One region of the Mesorhizobium sp. GW821-FHT04C10 genome, then DNA from elsewhere that is predicted to be linked to it. Evidence: riboswitches for the same ligand, from Rfam matches in the RefSeq annotation. Region 1 holds a riboswitch; the other holds the start of a gene.

Region 1 (5,363 bases):
GGTGGTGACCTTCCACAGCCAGGTCAGCTTCTCCAGATCGTAATCCTGGCCCTCGACCGCGTCACCGCGCACCAGCCAGATGAGTTCCATCTCGCAGGTATCAGCCGTCTTCGGAATGAAGCGGTAGATCATGCCGTGGTCGGGGTAGCAGACGAGGAAGCTCGTGCCGCCGAGATGGATGGAGGTGACGCCACCATCGTAGTCGGTGAAGCGGCCCATCAGCGGTGCCACCGGCGAGCCGTCCTGGCTGCCGCTCGAAACACCATCGTAGAGCGCATAGCGGAAAGTGTGGATGGCTTCCTGTCCGGCGGCCGAGTTCCGCCAGTGGTCGCCGCTGCCGATCTCGACGCCGAGCGCGCCGGTTCGTTGCTCCATTGCGGCGTTGAGCTGCTCGATCATTTCTGCCGGCTTTTCCAGCGCATGCGTCTGCGAATATTCCGGATGCGCCGGACCGCAATGATAGCACTCGACATAGTTCTCGACGGCGAGCTTCCAGTTGGCGTCAACCTGATAGGTCTCGCGATGCGCCACCCTGGCATCAGCCCAACCATACTGGCCGCAGCTGGTTCGCAGCGACTGTTCGACCGGATCGAAATCCAGTGGCATCTCGGCGAAGGAAATGAACACCAGACCTTCGGCGAGGCGGACATGCAGCTTCTTCAATCCATGCGCGGCGCGGTCGAAATCCTTCGGCATCAGGCGGGCGGCGCGCAGCGAACCGTCACTGGAATAGGTCCAGGCATGATAGGGGCAGACGAAGGCTTTCGCATTGCCCTTCTGCCTGGTGCAGACCTCGGCGCCGCGATGACGGCAGACGTTGAGCATGGCATGGATGGCGCCATCCATGCCACGGGTCAGGATGATTGCTTCATCGCCGAGTTTGAACAGCTCGAAATCGCCGGGGTTTGGAATGACGCTGGAATGCGCGAGGCAATGCCAGTGGCGGCGAAAGACGCGTTCCATGTCGCGCTCGAAGATCGCCCGATCATGGTAGAACGCACGCATCAGGCCGTGGCCTGGCCGGTGCGCGGCCACCAGCCGGTCGATCGTATCGCCGTCGGCATGGGTTTGCTGGAGAGGATGCACGTTCATAACCCATTCCTGTCTGGCGATTTGGATGTCTATGGTGGCCCGGTCCGTGTCAGATCTCGAGGCGCCGCCCCTTGTAGGCGTCTGGGATCGCCGCATCGCTGCCGAAGAAGGCGTGCCTGGACATGTCGGGCGAATAGCGACTGCCGGGTACGGTGCGGCCAAGCGCTTCGGCCACGGCGCGGATGTGATGCGGGGCCGCGCCGCAGCAAAGCCCGATATAACGGACCCCGAGATCAAAGGCTTCCCGTGCGAATTCGGCGCATTCGTAGCGATTGCAGGTGAACAGATCGAGCGCGGTCGGGAACGGCCGGTTGCCGGGAATGCAGGAACAGGCGCGGTCGGTCAGCGACTGGAAGGTCGGTTCCGCGTCAGTCGTGCGGTAGGGCACCGGCAATGCGGCGACATGGCATGAGATGGCGTCACGCACTTTGCGCACCACCGGCATCAGCGTCTTCGGCCCGCGCTGGCAGTTCAGTCCAACGACGTCGGCGCCCGCCGCCTCCAGCCGCTTGCAGGCATCGACGACCGAGACGCCGTCGAACATCTTTTCCTCACGGTGGACGGAGAGCGTGACCACGGTCGGCAGGCCGGTTTTCTTCATCACGTCGAGCGCGATCTCGGCCTCGCCGCACCAGTCGATGGTCTCGGCGATGAGGAAGTCGGCCCCCTCCTCCACCGCCCAGCCGATCTGCTCCTCGAACATGGCGCGCACGGCATCGTGGGTCTTCCTGTCGTCGGCTTCATAGGCATTGGTGTTGCAGATGTTGCCAGCCATAAGGCAATCATTGCGGTCGGCGACATCCTTGGCTATGCGCAACGCCTGACGGTTGATCTTTTCCAGAATATCCTCACGGCCGATCACCCTCAGCTTCTGGCGGTGAGCGTAATAGGTGAAGGCTTCGACAACCTCCGAGCCGGCATGGACGAAATCCTCATGCAGACGTGTCACCGCGTCCGGATGTTCGAGAACCACTTCCGGTACGAACGGGCCGGCCTGCAGATAGCCGCGACGTTCGAGTTCGAACAGATAGCCTTCGGCACAGATGACGGCGCCGGCGTCGAGACGTTCGAGCAGGCCGCGCTTGGCCGTGAGAGTAGATTTTGCAGACATGATTTCTTTCCTCGGCACTTAGAGATTGCGGACGCGCGACGGCCAGGCGCTGGTTCCGGCGACGACGGCAAGCAAGGTGCGCAGCCGCAAGACGTCCGGATGCAGATGGCCGCAGCGGTCGATCAGCGCAATCTTTTTCAAGGCCGCGGCCTCCAGATCGGCGTCATGCGGCACCTACAGCAGCCAGTCGGAGAACACTTCTTCCGGTGGCGGCAGCGGCGAGACGGCGCGCATCGTCGTCGCATTGACGCGACGCACCGTGCGAGGGCGTTGCGGTCTGCCGGGCGCGAGCCCGGGTATTTCATTGTGCGAATCCATGTTCGTCCTTCTTTGCAAGGACTGAACCTGGTGGTGATGGAGGAAAGCCACGGTCGGCGCTAAGGCCGGTCCGCATCTACCTCTTGACCGCCCACCGCGATCAGTCGAGTTCAAATCTGTTCGAGGCTGGTTTCCGGGCTCCGAAGGGGTCTTTTTGGACCGGTTCCGACACCTTCCCAGGCATTTGCCCAGTGGTCTGTTGTCGGAACGCACGCTTCGCTACCGTTGCGGGGGCAGCGCCGGAATCTCACCGGCTTCCCAATTATCCCTCCGGCCGAATCGACTGAAGGGCACCTTGAACCCCACGATATAAGCACCTGCTCGCCAAGGCCGTCCACACGGAAACGACACGGTCGGGGCGGAAAGCCGATAGAGCACCGACACGAGGGCCTCGTTCCGGCAGGTCGAACACATTCCCGTGTGATCGATCACATCTCGTTGACAGTAACAGCGCCGGCTGAATAGGCTGGCGTTAAAGTTACGGGTTTGGAAGCCGGTGAAATTCCGGCACGGTCGCGCCACTGTGATCAGCAATTGTTCTTGCTGAAAGTCAGGCCTTCTCCCGTAAAAATGGTTTCGATCAACGGGACGCTGAATCCCAGGAGAGCCTTAATGTCCAATACCACCTTTGCACCAACCTACGGTCCGGTTCCGATCCCGGCGAAAGAGCTTCTTCCGTGGGCGATCTTCGGCGGTCTCTTGTGCCTGCTTGCGATCTATTTCGTCGGCGCGGAAGAAGGTGCCACCTCGATGATTTCGGGCATGTATGTCCATGAATGGGTACATGACGGTCGCCACCTGCTCGGCTTCCCTTGCCACTAAGAGTTGGCCATCCCGAAGGGATGCCGTCCTGATCATTTGTTTTAGCGCGTGACAGCAACCGAAAGGCCGGGGGCTTTTCGAGGTCATGCTTCGGGGATCATGAACATGGTTGGTAGTCTTCTGCTGCGCGGCATGCTGGTCGGCATCGTCGCAGGGCTTCTCGCATTTGGTTTTGCCAAGATCTACGGCGAGCCGCAGGTCGACCGGGCCATTGCCTTCGAGGAACAAACCGCCCAGGCCGCTGGCGAAGCGCCCGAGCCTGAACTCGTCAGCCGTCCTACACAGGCCGGGTTCGGCCTCCTGACCGGCGTGCTGGTCTATGCCGCGTCGATCGGCGGGCTGTTTTCGCTGGTCTTCGCCTACACCTATGGCCGCATCAGCAGCCTGGGACCGCGCGCCACCTCCGCAGTACTGGCCCTGGCAGCCTTCGTTTCAATCGTTCTGGTTCCGGACCTGAAATATCCCGCCAATCCACCTTCGGTCGGCAATCCCGACACGATAGGGTCGCGGACAGTGCTGTTCTTCATCATGCTGGTGATCTCCATTGCCGCATTGACGGCGGCGGTCGGGCTGTCACGAAGGCTTTGGGCACAGTATGGCCCTTGGAACGCGACGATCATTGCGGGCGCGGCATTCATCGCGGTCATAACGGTCGCCATGTACGTGCTGCCAACCATCAACGAAGTGCCGGAGAAATTCTCGGCCGATCTCTTGTGGCGCTTCCGTGTTGCCTCGCTTGGCATCCATGTGGTGCTGTGGACCACCATCGGTCTTGTCTTCGGCGCCATCGCCGAGCGCAGCTTCGCCGATCAGGGCTCGCGTTCGGCGTCCTCTCGTCCTGCCTTGCGTTAAATACGTTCCGAAGGTTGAGGAGGCTGTATAGTGCGGCGCCCTTCATGGCCGCCGTTCTATCGTTCGCGAATAGCTGCGTGCTGTTAGTCCCAGGCCAGCGCACCGCCATTCTGGTATTCGATGACGCGGGTCTCGAAGAAGTTCTTTTCCTTCTTCAAGTCCATGGCCTCGGACATCCACGGGAACGGATTCTCGACCTCGGCGAAGACCAGTTGCAGGCCAAGCTGGGCGCAGCGGCGGTTGGCGATAAAGTGCATGTAGGTTTCGCAGAGGGCCGCATTGAGGCCAAGGAAACCGCGCGGCATCGTGTCCCGTCCGTAGGCGGCCTCGAGTTCGGCCGCCGTGCGGATCATGCCGCGCACCTCCTCCTGGAACGCCTTCGTCCACAGATGCGGATTCTCGATCTTGATCTGGTTGATGACGTCGATGCCGAAATTCAGATGGATGGATTCGTCGCGCAATATGTACTGGTACTGCTCGGCGATACCCACCATCTTGTTGCGGCGGCCAAGCGACAGGATCTGCGCGAAGCCGGTATAGAACCACATGCCCTCGAAGATGACGTAGAAGGCGACGAGGTCGCGCAGGAACGCCTGGTCCGCCTGCGGCGTGCCGGTGCGGAAATCCGGATCGTCGAGATGCTGTGTGTGCTTGAGCGCCCAGGCCGCCTTGTCGGTGATCGACGGCACCTCACGGTACATGTTGAACAGCTCGCCTTCGTCCAGGCCGAGGCTTTCGACGATGTACTGGAAGGTGTGCGTGTGCACCGCCTCCTCGAAGGCTTGCCGCAGCAGATACTGCCGGCATTCCGGGTTGGTCAGATGCCGGTAGATCGCCAGCACGATGTTGTTGGCGACCAGCGATTCCGATGCCGCGAAGAAGCCGAGATTGCGCTTCAGCATGCGCCGTTCATCGTCCGTCAATCCGTCCTTCGACTTCCACAGCGCGATGTCGGCCTGCATCGACACTTCGGTCGGCATCCAGTGGTTGTTGCAGCCGTTGAGGTATTTTTCCCAGGCCCAGCGATACTTCAGGGGCAGCAGCTGGTTGACGTCGGCACGCGCGTTGATCATGCGCTTGTCGTCGACACGAACGCGACCGCCGCCGCGTTCGATGAGACCAAGGCCGGTGGCATCGGCGAGCGGAGGCTCCGTCGGCGCGGGATGGC
Region 2 (5,363 bases), 1.6 Mb from region 1:
GGCTGGGACGAAACCTATGAGGCGCTGGTTGCCGAAATCCTCGCGGCATTCGTCAAATCCTTCGACCCGAAATGGGAACGAAGCTGGATCGCCGAGCGTGATGGCGAGGTCGTCGGCTCGGTCTTCGTCGTGCGTAAATCGCCCGAGGTGGCGAAGCTGCGCCTGCTCTATGTCGAACCTTCGGCGCGTGGCCTCGGCATCGGCAGGCGGCTGGTCGAGGAATGCATCGGCTTTGCCCGTGCGAAGGGCTACAAGACGCTGACCTTGTGGACCAACGATATCCTGATAGCCGCCCGGCACATCTACCAGGCGGTCGGCTTCACACTGACCGAGGAAGAACCTCACCACTCCTTCGGCAAGGATCTGGTCGGCCAGACCTGGGACTTGGAATTGTAGTGCCGGTCAATCCTTGATCGGCACCCAGATCTCCAGTCCGCCATTGCCGCTGCGCGGATCGAACTCCGGACCGTAGCGTTCGAATTCCGGCGCGTCCGCTATCTCGTGCCCGGAGGCCGGCAGCCATTTGTTCCAGATCGTGTTGACGGTGCGGCGGATGGTCGAGATGTGCTCGCGATGCGCAAACACCGCATATTTCTGGGCGGGTATGCGCACGCGGCTGAGTTCCCTTGGAAGGTCGGAAAAATCGGTGACCTCGACACCGGCGACGTAGTCGAAATTGCCGGCATCGTCGCCGTTGGCGCAGACGCCGTAGGCGACGTCGCCGGTCTCGCCCGGAATGTTGCAGATATAGGGACCGAAGCGTTGCCACTGCATCGGAATGGCGGCGCTGGTTTCACAGGTGTAGCGTTCGCCGAGCCCAGCGATCAGCAACGGCCGGCTGGTCTCGAAGCGTGGTGGTTCGAGAGCGGAAAGAAAGGATTGGTCCATCAGGATCGGCTCCACGAGGTCGAGGGTCTTGGTCGAGCCTTGCGCGCGCACCATCTCGGGCGTGGTGCCGAACTGGTCGCGGAAGGCGCGGGTGAAAGCCTCATGCGAGCTGTAGCCGGCATCGAGCGCCACCGAGAGGATGTCGGGGGCTCCGCCGGCCAGCCTGCGCGCCGCCTCGGTCAGCCTGCGTGCGCGCATGTAGCCCATGACCGAGCGGCCGGTGGCAGCGCCGAAGGCGCGCGTCACATGAAAGCGCGACACGCCGCTGCTTTGGGCGACATCGTCGAGCGAGATCGCCTCCGGCAGATGGCTCTCGACAAACCACAGCGCTTTCTCGGTCGGGTTCATGGGTTCCTCGCATTGAGCGGATCATCTTGCCGCCTTCGCGCGCGGCAGTTTGATCGAAATTGCGCTTGCCGTGCAATCCGGACGGCAACGCTCCGCGGCCAGCCGCATCTCCAGGAGCGAGACTGGCTCGATGTCTTCTTTCGGGCAGAAGCCTCACTTGACTTAGCCGAGCGGTACGATTTAAATCGTAATGTAATTACATTACGTCTGTAAGTTCAGCGCCGCCGCGGGATCGACAATGCACCGAGAAATCCGTTGCGAAGCAATTGGGGGAAAACTACGATCGAGTGGTGATGGTCCCCGAGTCGAAAGGCGAGGGGTGAAAAGGGAACACGGTGAGACCCAATAGGTCGAAGCCGTGGCTGCCCCCGCAACTGTAAGCGGTGAGCAAGATCCGAAATGCCACTGGCCGGCAAGGCTGGGAAGGCAGGATTGCGCAACGACCCGCGAGCCAGGAGACCTGCCATCACTGAGTTGACCGGACGGGGTGTGCCGGGAGGAAACGTGGACGTCGGTCTTGTCGGCCGTCTCGCCAACATCCTTCCGTCGCCAGTTTTGGAAAGTGACGGAAGTTGGACGGCGCTATCGATCACCGCATCATCGTGTGCACGCTTTGCCGTGACGTTCCGACCGGTATCCGGTCGGGCGAAAGCCTGTGCGCCGATTTGTGCTCCCGGCTCTCGGCCCATGATGAACCCGCCGTGGCGCATGGCTTCACGATCGAAGGCGTCGAATGCATGGCGGGCTGCGCACGGCCGCTGACGGTAGCCTTCCAGGCGCCGGGCAAGGCCACCTATCTCTTCGGCTCCGTCGATGCCGAGGCCGACGCCGGTGATCTCGTGCGATTTGCCAGGCTTTACGCCTCGCTCGCCGACGGTTGGTGCAATTCCGGACAACGTCCGCCGCGGCTGGCCGGCAAGACGCTGGCCCGCATCCCGGCGCCGGGCAAGCTGGCGGGTGATAGTCGATGACAATGCCACTCCTCGAGGCGCGCGACCTGGGTGCCGTGGCGAATGGCCGGAATCTGGTCCATGCGGTCAGCCTTTCGATCGCCACCGGCGATCGTCTCGCCATCATCGGCCCCAATGGCGCCGGCAAGACGACGCTGCTGCGCATGCTATCGGGCATGCTCAGGCCAAGTTCGGGCGAGGTGACGCTTGGCGGGCGACGCCTGGACAGGATCTCGACAGCCGAGCGGGCCTTGCACATGGCCGTCGTCGGCCAGACCGACCAGCCGGATCCGCGGCTGGCGGTGATCGACTATGTCGAACTTGGCCGCGTTCCGCATGCCGGCCTGAGGCGCAGGAGCGAGGAGCGTGACATCGTGGTGGACGCGCTGCGCCGGACCGGCCTTCTGCCGCTGCTTGGCCGCACCATTGGCTCGCTGTCTGGCGGGGAGCGCCAACGCGCCCAGCTGGCGCGCGCCATCGCGCAGCAACCGAAAGTGTTGTTCCTCGACGAGCCGACCAACCATCTCGACCCGCGTGCTCGCGGCGAGCTTCTCGAACTCGTCGCCGGCTTCGGCATGACGGTGATCGCGGTGCTGCACGACCTGGCCCTGGTGGCGCCGTTCGCCACCAGGGTCGCGGTGATGAACGAAGCGCGGCTGCACGCGTTGGCCGCACCGCGCGAAGCGCTGACGCAACAGCTGATCCGCGAAATTTTCGGCGTCGACGTGTTTCGCCTGCGCCACCCCACCGAGGACCGTGAACTGACGGTGTTCGATGTTCCGAACCGCGCCGCGCCGCCATCCTGATCGAACCATCCCTCATCAGCACTGTTCAACCAAGGAGCAAAATCCGTGAAACGTCTCGCCTTGTTGCTCGTCTTTTCCTTGCTGGCCTCTACCGCCTTCGCTTTCCCCGTCACCGTCGACAGTTGCGGCAAGCCGCTGACCTTCGACGCGCCGCCCAAGCGCGCAGTCATCCATGATCTCAACATGGCCGAGATGGCCTTCGCGCTGAAGCTGCAGCCGTCGATCGTCGGCCTGACCGGCATCACCGGATGGTACAAGGTCGGCCCCGAATTCAAGGCCGAGCAGGGCTCCATCCCGGAACTCGCGCCCAAATACCCGACGCTCGAGAACCTGGTCGCCGTCGAGCCCGATTTCTTCTTCGCCGGCTGGTACTATGGCATGAAGCCGGGCGGCGACGTGACGCCCGACACGCTCGCCCCGCACGGCATCAAGACACTGGTGTTGACCGAGAGCTGCGTCCATCTCGACAAGAACCGCCCGGCGGCTTCCATGGACCTGCTCTATGGCGATGTTGAAAAGCTGGGCAAGATCTTTGGCAAGGAGACCGAGGCGCAGAAGCTTGTCGCCGGCTGGAAGGCGCAACTCGCCGACATCACCGCGAAGGTCGGCGACGCCAAGGGAACCCGCGTGTTCCTCTATGATTCCGGCGAGGACAAGCCGTTCACCGCCGGAAAGTTCGCCATTCCCAGCGCCATGATATCAGCCGCCGGCGGTGACAACATCATGGCCGACATGGACACCAGCTGGGGCAACACCGACTGGGAAACCGTGGCCTCGCGCAATCCGCAATTCCTCATCCTGCTCGACTACCAGGATGGCGGCGGCTACAGGAAACTGCTCGATTTCCTGAAGGCGCATCCGGCGATGAAGGAGACGGACGCGGTCAAGAACGAGCGCTTCGTGGCCCTTCGCTATGCCGAACTGACGCCTGGACCGGCAAACATCGAGGCGATCGCCAAGATCGCCAAGGCGATGCATCCGGAAGCGTTCTGATGCTTCTTGCCCCAGGGCAAAAATCCGGCGCGCTTTCCGGGCACAAGGCATTCGCGCTGGCCATGGTGGCGGGCACGGTGGCGGTCGTCGCCCTCGTGCTGCTGTCGATAGCCTATGGGTCGACGCTGATCCCGCTGACCGACGTCATCGCCTCGCTTGGCCATGCCGTCGGGCTGCATGAACACCAGGTGTCGGGCCCGGTCGGCAAGATCGTCGTCGATCTCAGGCTGCCGCGCACGATCCTGGCGGTCTGTGTCGGTGCCGGCCTCGGTATAACAGGTGCTTTGCTGCAGACGGTGACCCGCAACGATCTCGCCGATCCTTTCCTGTTCGGCCTGTCGTCGGGGGCCGCCGCCGGCGCTGTTTCCGTCATCACCGTCTTCGGCGACAGTTTTGGCATCTGGACCTTGCCGGTCGCCGCCTTCACCGGCGGCATACTGGCCGCCTGCATCGTCCTGCTGCTGGTCGCACGGGTCAGGGGGCAGGGGCCGGAACGGCTGATCCTCGCCGGCCTTGCCGTCTCCTTCCTGTTCACGGCATTGACCAATTATCTGGTCTTTGCCGGAGACCAGCGCGCGGCCCATTCGGTGCTGTTCTGGACGATGGGCGGGCTCGGACTGGCGCGCTGGGACAATGTCTGGCTGGGCGCCTTGGGAGCCGGCACGATCGCGGCCTACGGGCTGTGGAACCACCGCAGGCTGGACGCCTTCCTGGCCGGTGAAAGTGCTGCCGAAAGCCTTGGCGTGCCGGTGGCGCGCATGCGCAGGGCGACGTTTCTCGTCGCAGCCTTCTCCACGGCAATTCTCGTCTCGGTCGCCGGCGTCATCGGCTTTGTCGGATTGATGATCCCGCATCTGTCGCGGCCGCTGGCCGGTCCCTTGCATCTGCGCCTGATCGCAAGCTGTGCATTGTTCGGGGCTGTGCTCTTGCTGGCAAGCGATCTTCTCGCCCGGACGCTGCTGCCGCCGCAGGAACTGCCGATAGGCATCATAACCAGCTCGCTCGGTGCCTTCTTCGTCGTCACGCTGGTCGTCCGAAACCGCCTGTGAAAAGGCCGATTCCTGCCTGGCCGGCTGTCTCCAGCGGTTCACTGATTGCCAGCCGCGATCGCGTTGCAAGACCGCCATGCACATTTGCCGGCTTCGGCCGTCACGTGACATCTTGAATAGTAAGCACGCTTATTATATGTATCGCTCATGGTTTCTGATGGCATAGATAGACTGGGCTTTTTGATCCACGACGTGCAACGTCTGCTGCGCAAGCGCTTCGAGACGCGTGCCAGCGGGCTTGGCCTTTCGTCGGCGCAATGGCGCCTCATGGTGCGTGTCGCTAAGGAGGCAGGCGTTACCCAGGCGCGGCTCGCGGAACTGCTCGAAAT

Evidence for each region. A riboswitch is a leader RNA that binds a small molecule or an ion and turns the genes downstream of it on or off. The one in region 1 is predicted to bind cobalamin.
Region 2: linked by a shared signal. The riboswitch ahead of AC07UC_RS25140 (DUF1636 family protein) and the one ahead of AC07UC_RS32245 (CbtB domain-containing protein) in region 1 are both predicted to bind cobalamin.

Annotation. Positions count from the first base shown of each region.
Region 1 covers NZ_JBWKTL010000001.1:6,742,769-6,748,131, forward strand. The annotation lists gene AC07UC_RS32225 (aromatic ring-hydroxylating oxygenase subunit alpha) at 1-1,092, opposite strand, end outside; gene AC07UC_RS32230 (homocysteine S-methyltransferase family protein) at 1,142-2,203, opposite strand; gene AC07UC_RS32235 (hypothetical protein) at 2,222-2,344, opposite strand; gene AC07UC_RS32240 (hypothetical protein) at 2,378-2,521, opposite strand; cobalamin riboswitch at 2,629-2,834, opposite strand; adenosylcobalamin (AdoCbl) riboswitch at 3,000-3,089, shown strand; gene AC07UC_RS32245 (CbtB domain-containing protein) at 3,134-3,343, shown strand; gene AC07UC_RS32250 (CbtA family protein) at 3,449-4,195, shown strand; gene AC07UC_RS32255 (ribonucleotide-diphosphate reductase subunit beta) at 4,279-5,363, opposite strand, start outside.
Region 2 covers NZ_JBWKTL010000001.1:5,153,082-5,158,444, reverse strand. The annotation lists gene AC07UC_RS25150 (bifunctional helix-turn-helix transcriptional regulator/GNAT family N-acetyltransferase) at 1-396, shown strand, start outside; gene AC07UC_RS25145 (AraC family transcriptional regulator) at 403-1,236, opposite strand; cobalamin riboswitch at 1,514-1,718, shown strand; gene AC07UC_RS25140 (DUF1636 family protein) at 1,809-2,207, shown strand; gene AC07UC_RS25135 (ABC transporter ATP-binding protein) at 2,204-2,992, shown strand; gene AC07UC_RS25130 (ABC transporter substrate-binding protein) at 3,038-3,985, shown strand; gene AC07UC_RS25125 (FecCD family ABC transporter permease) at 3,985-5,034, shown strand; gene AC07UC_RS25120 (MarR family winged helix-turn-helix transcriptional regulator) at 5,182-5,363, shown strand, end outside.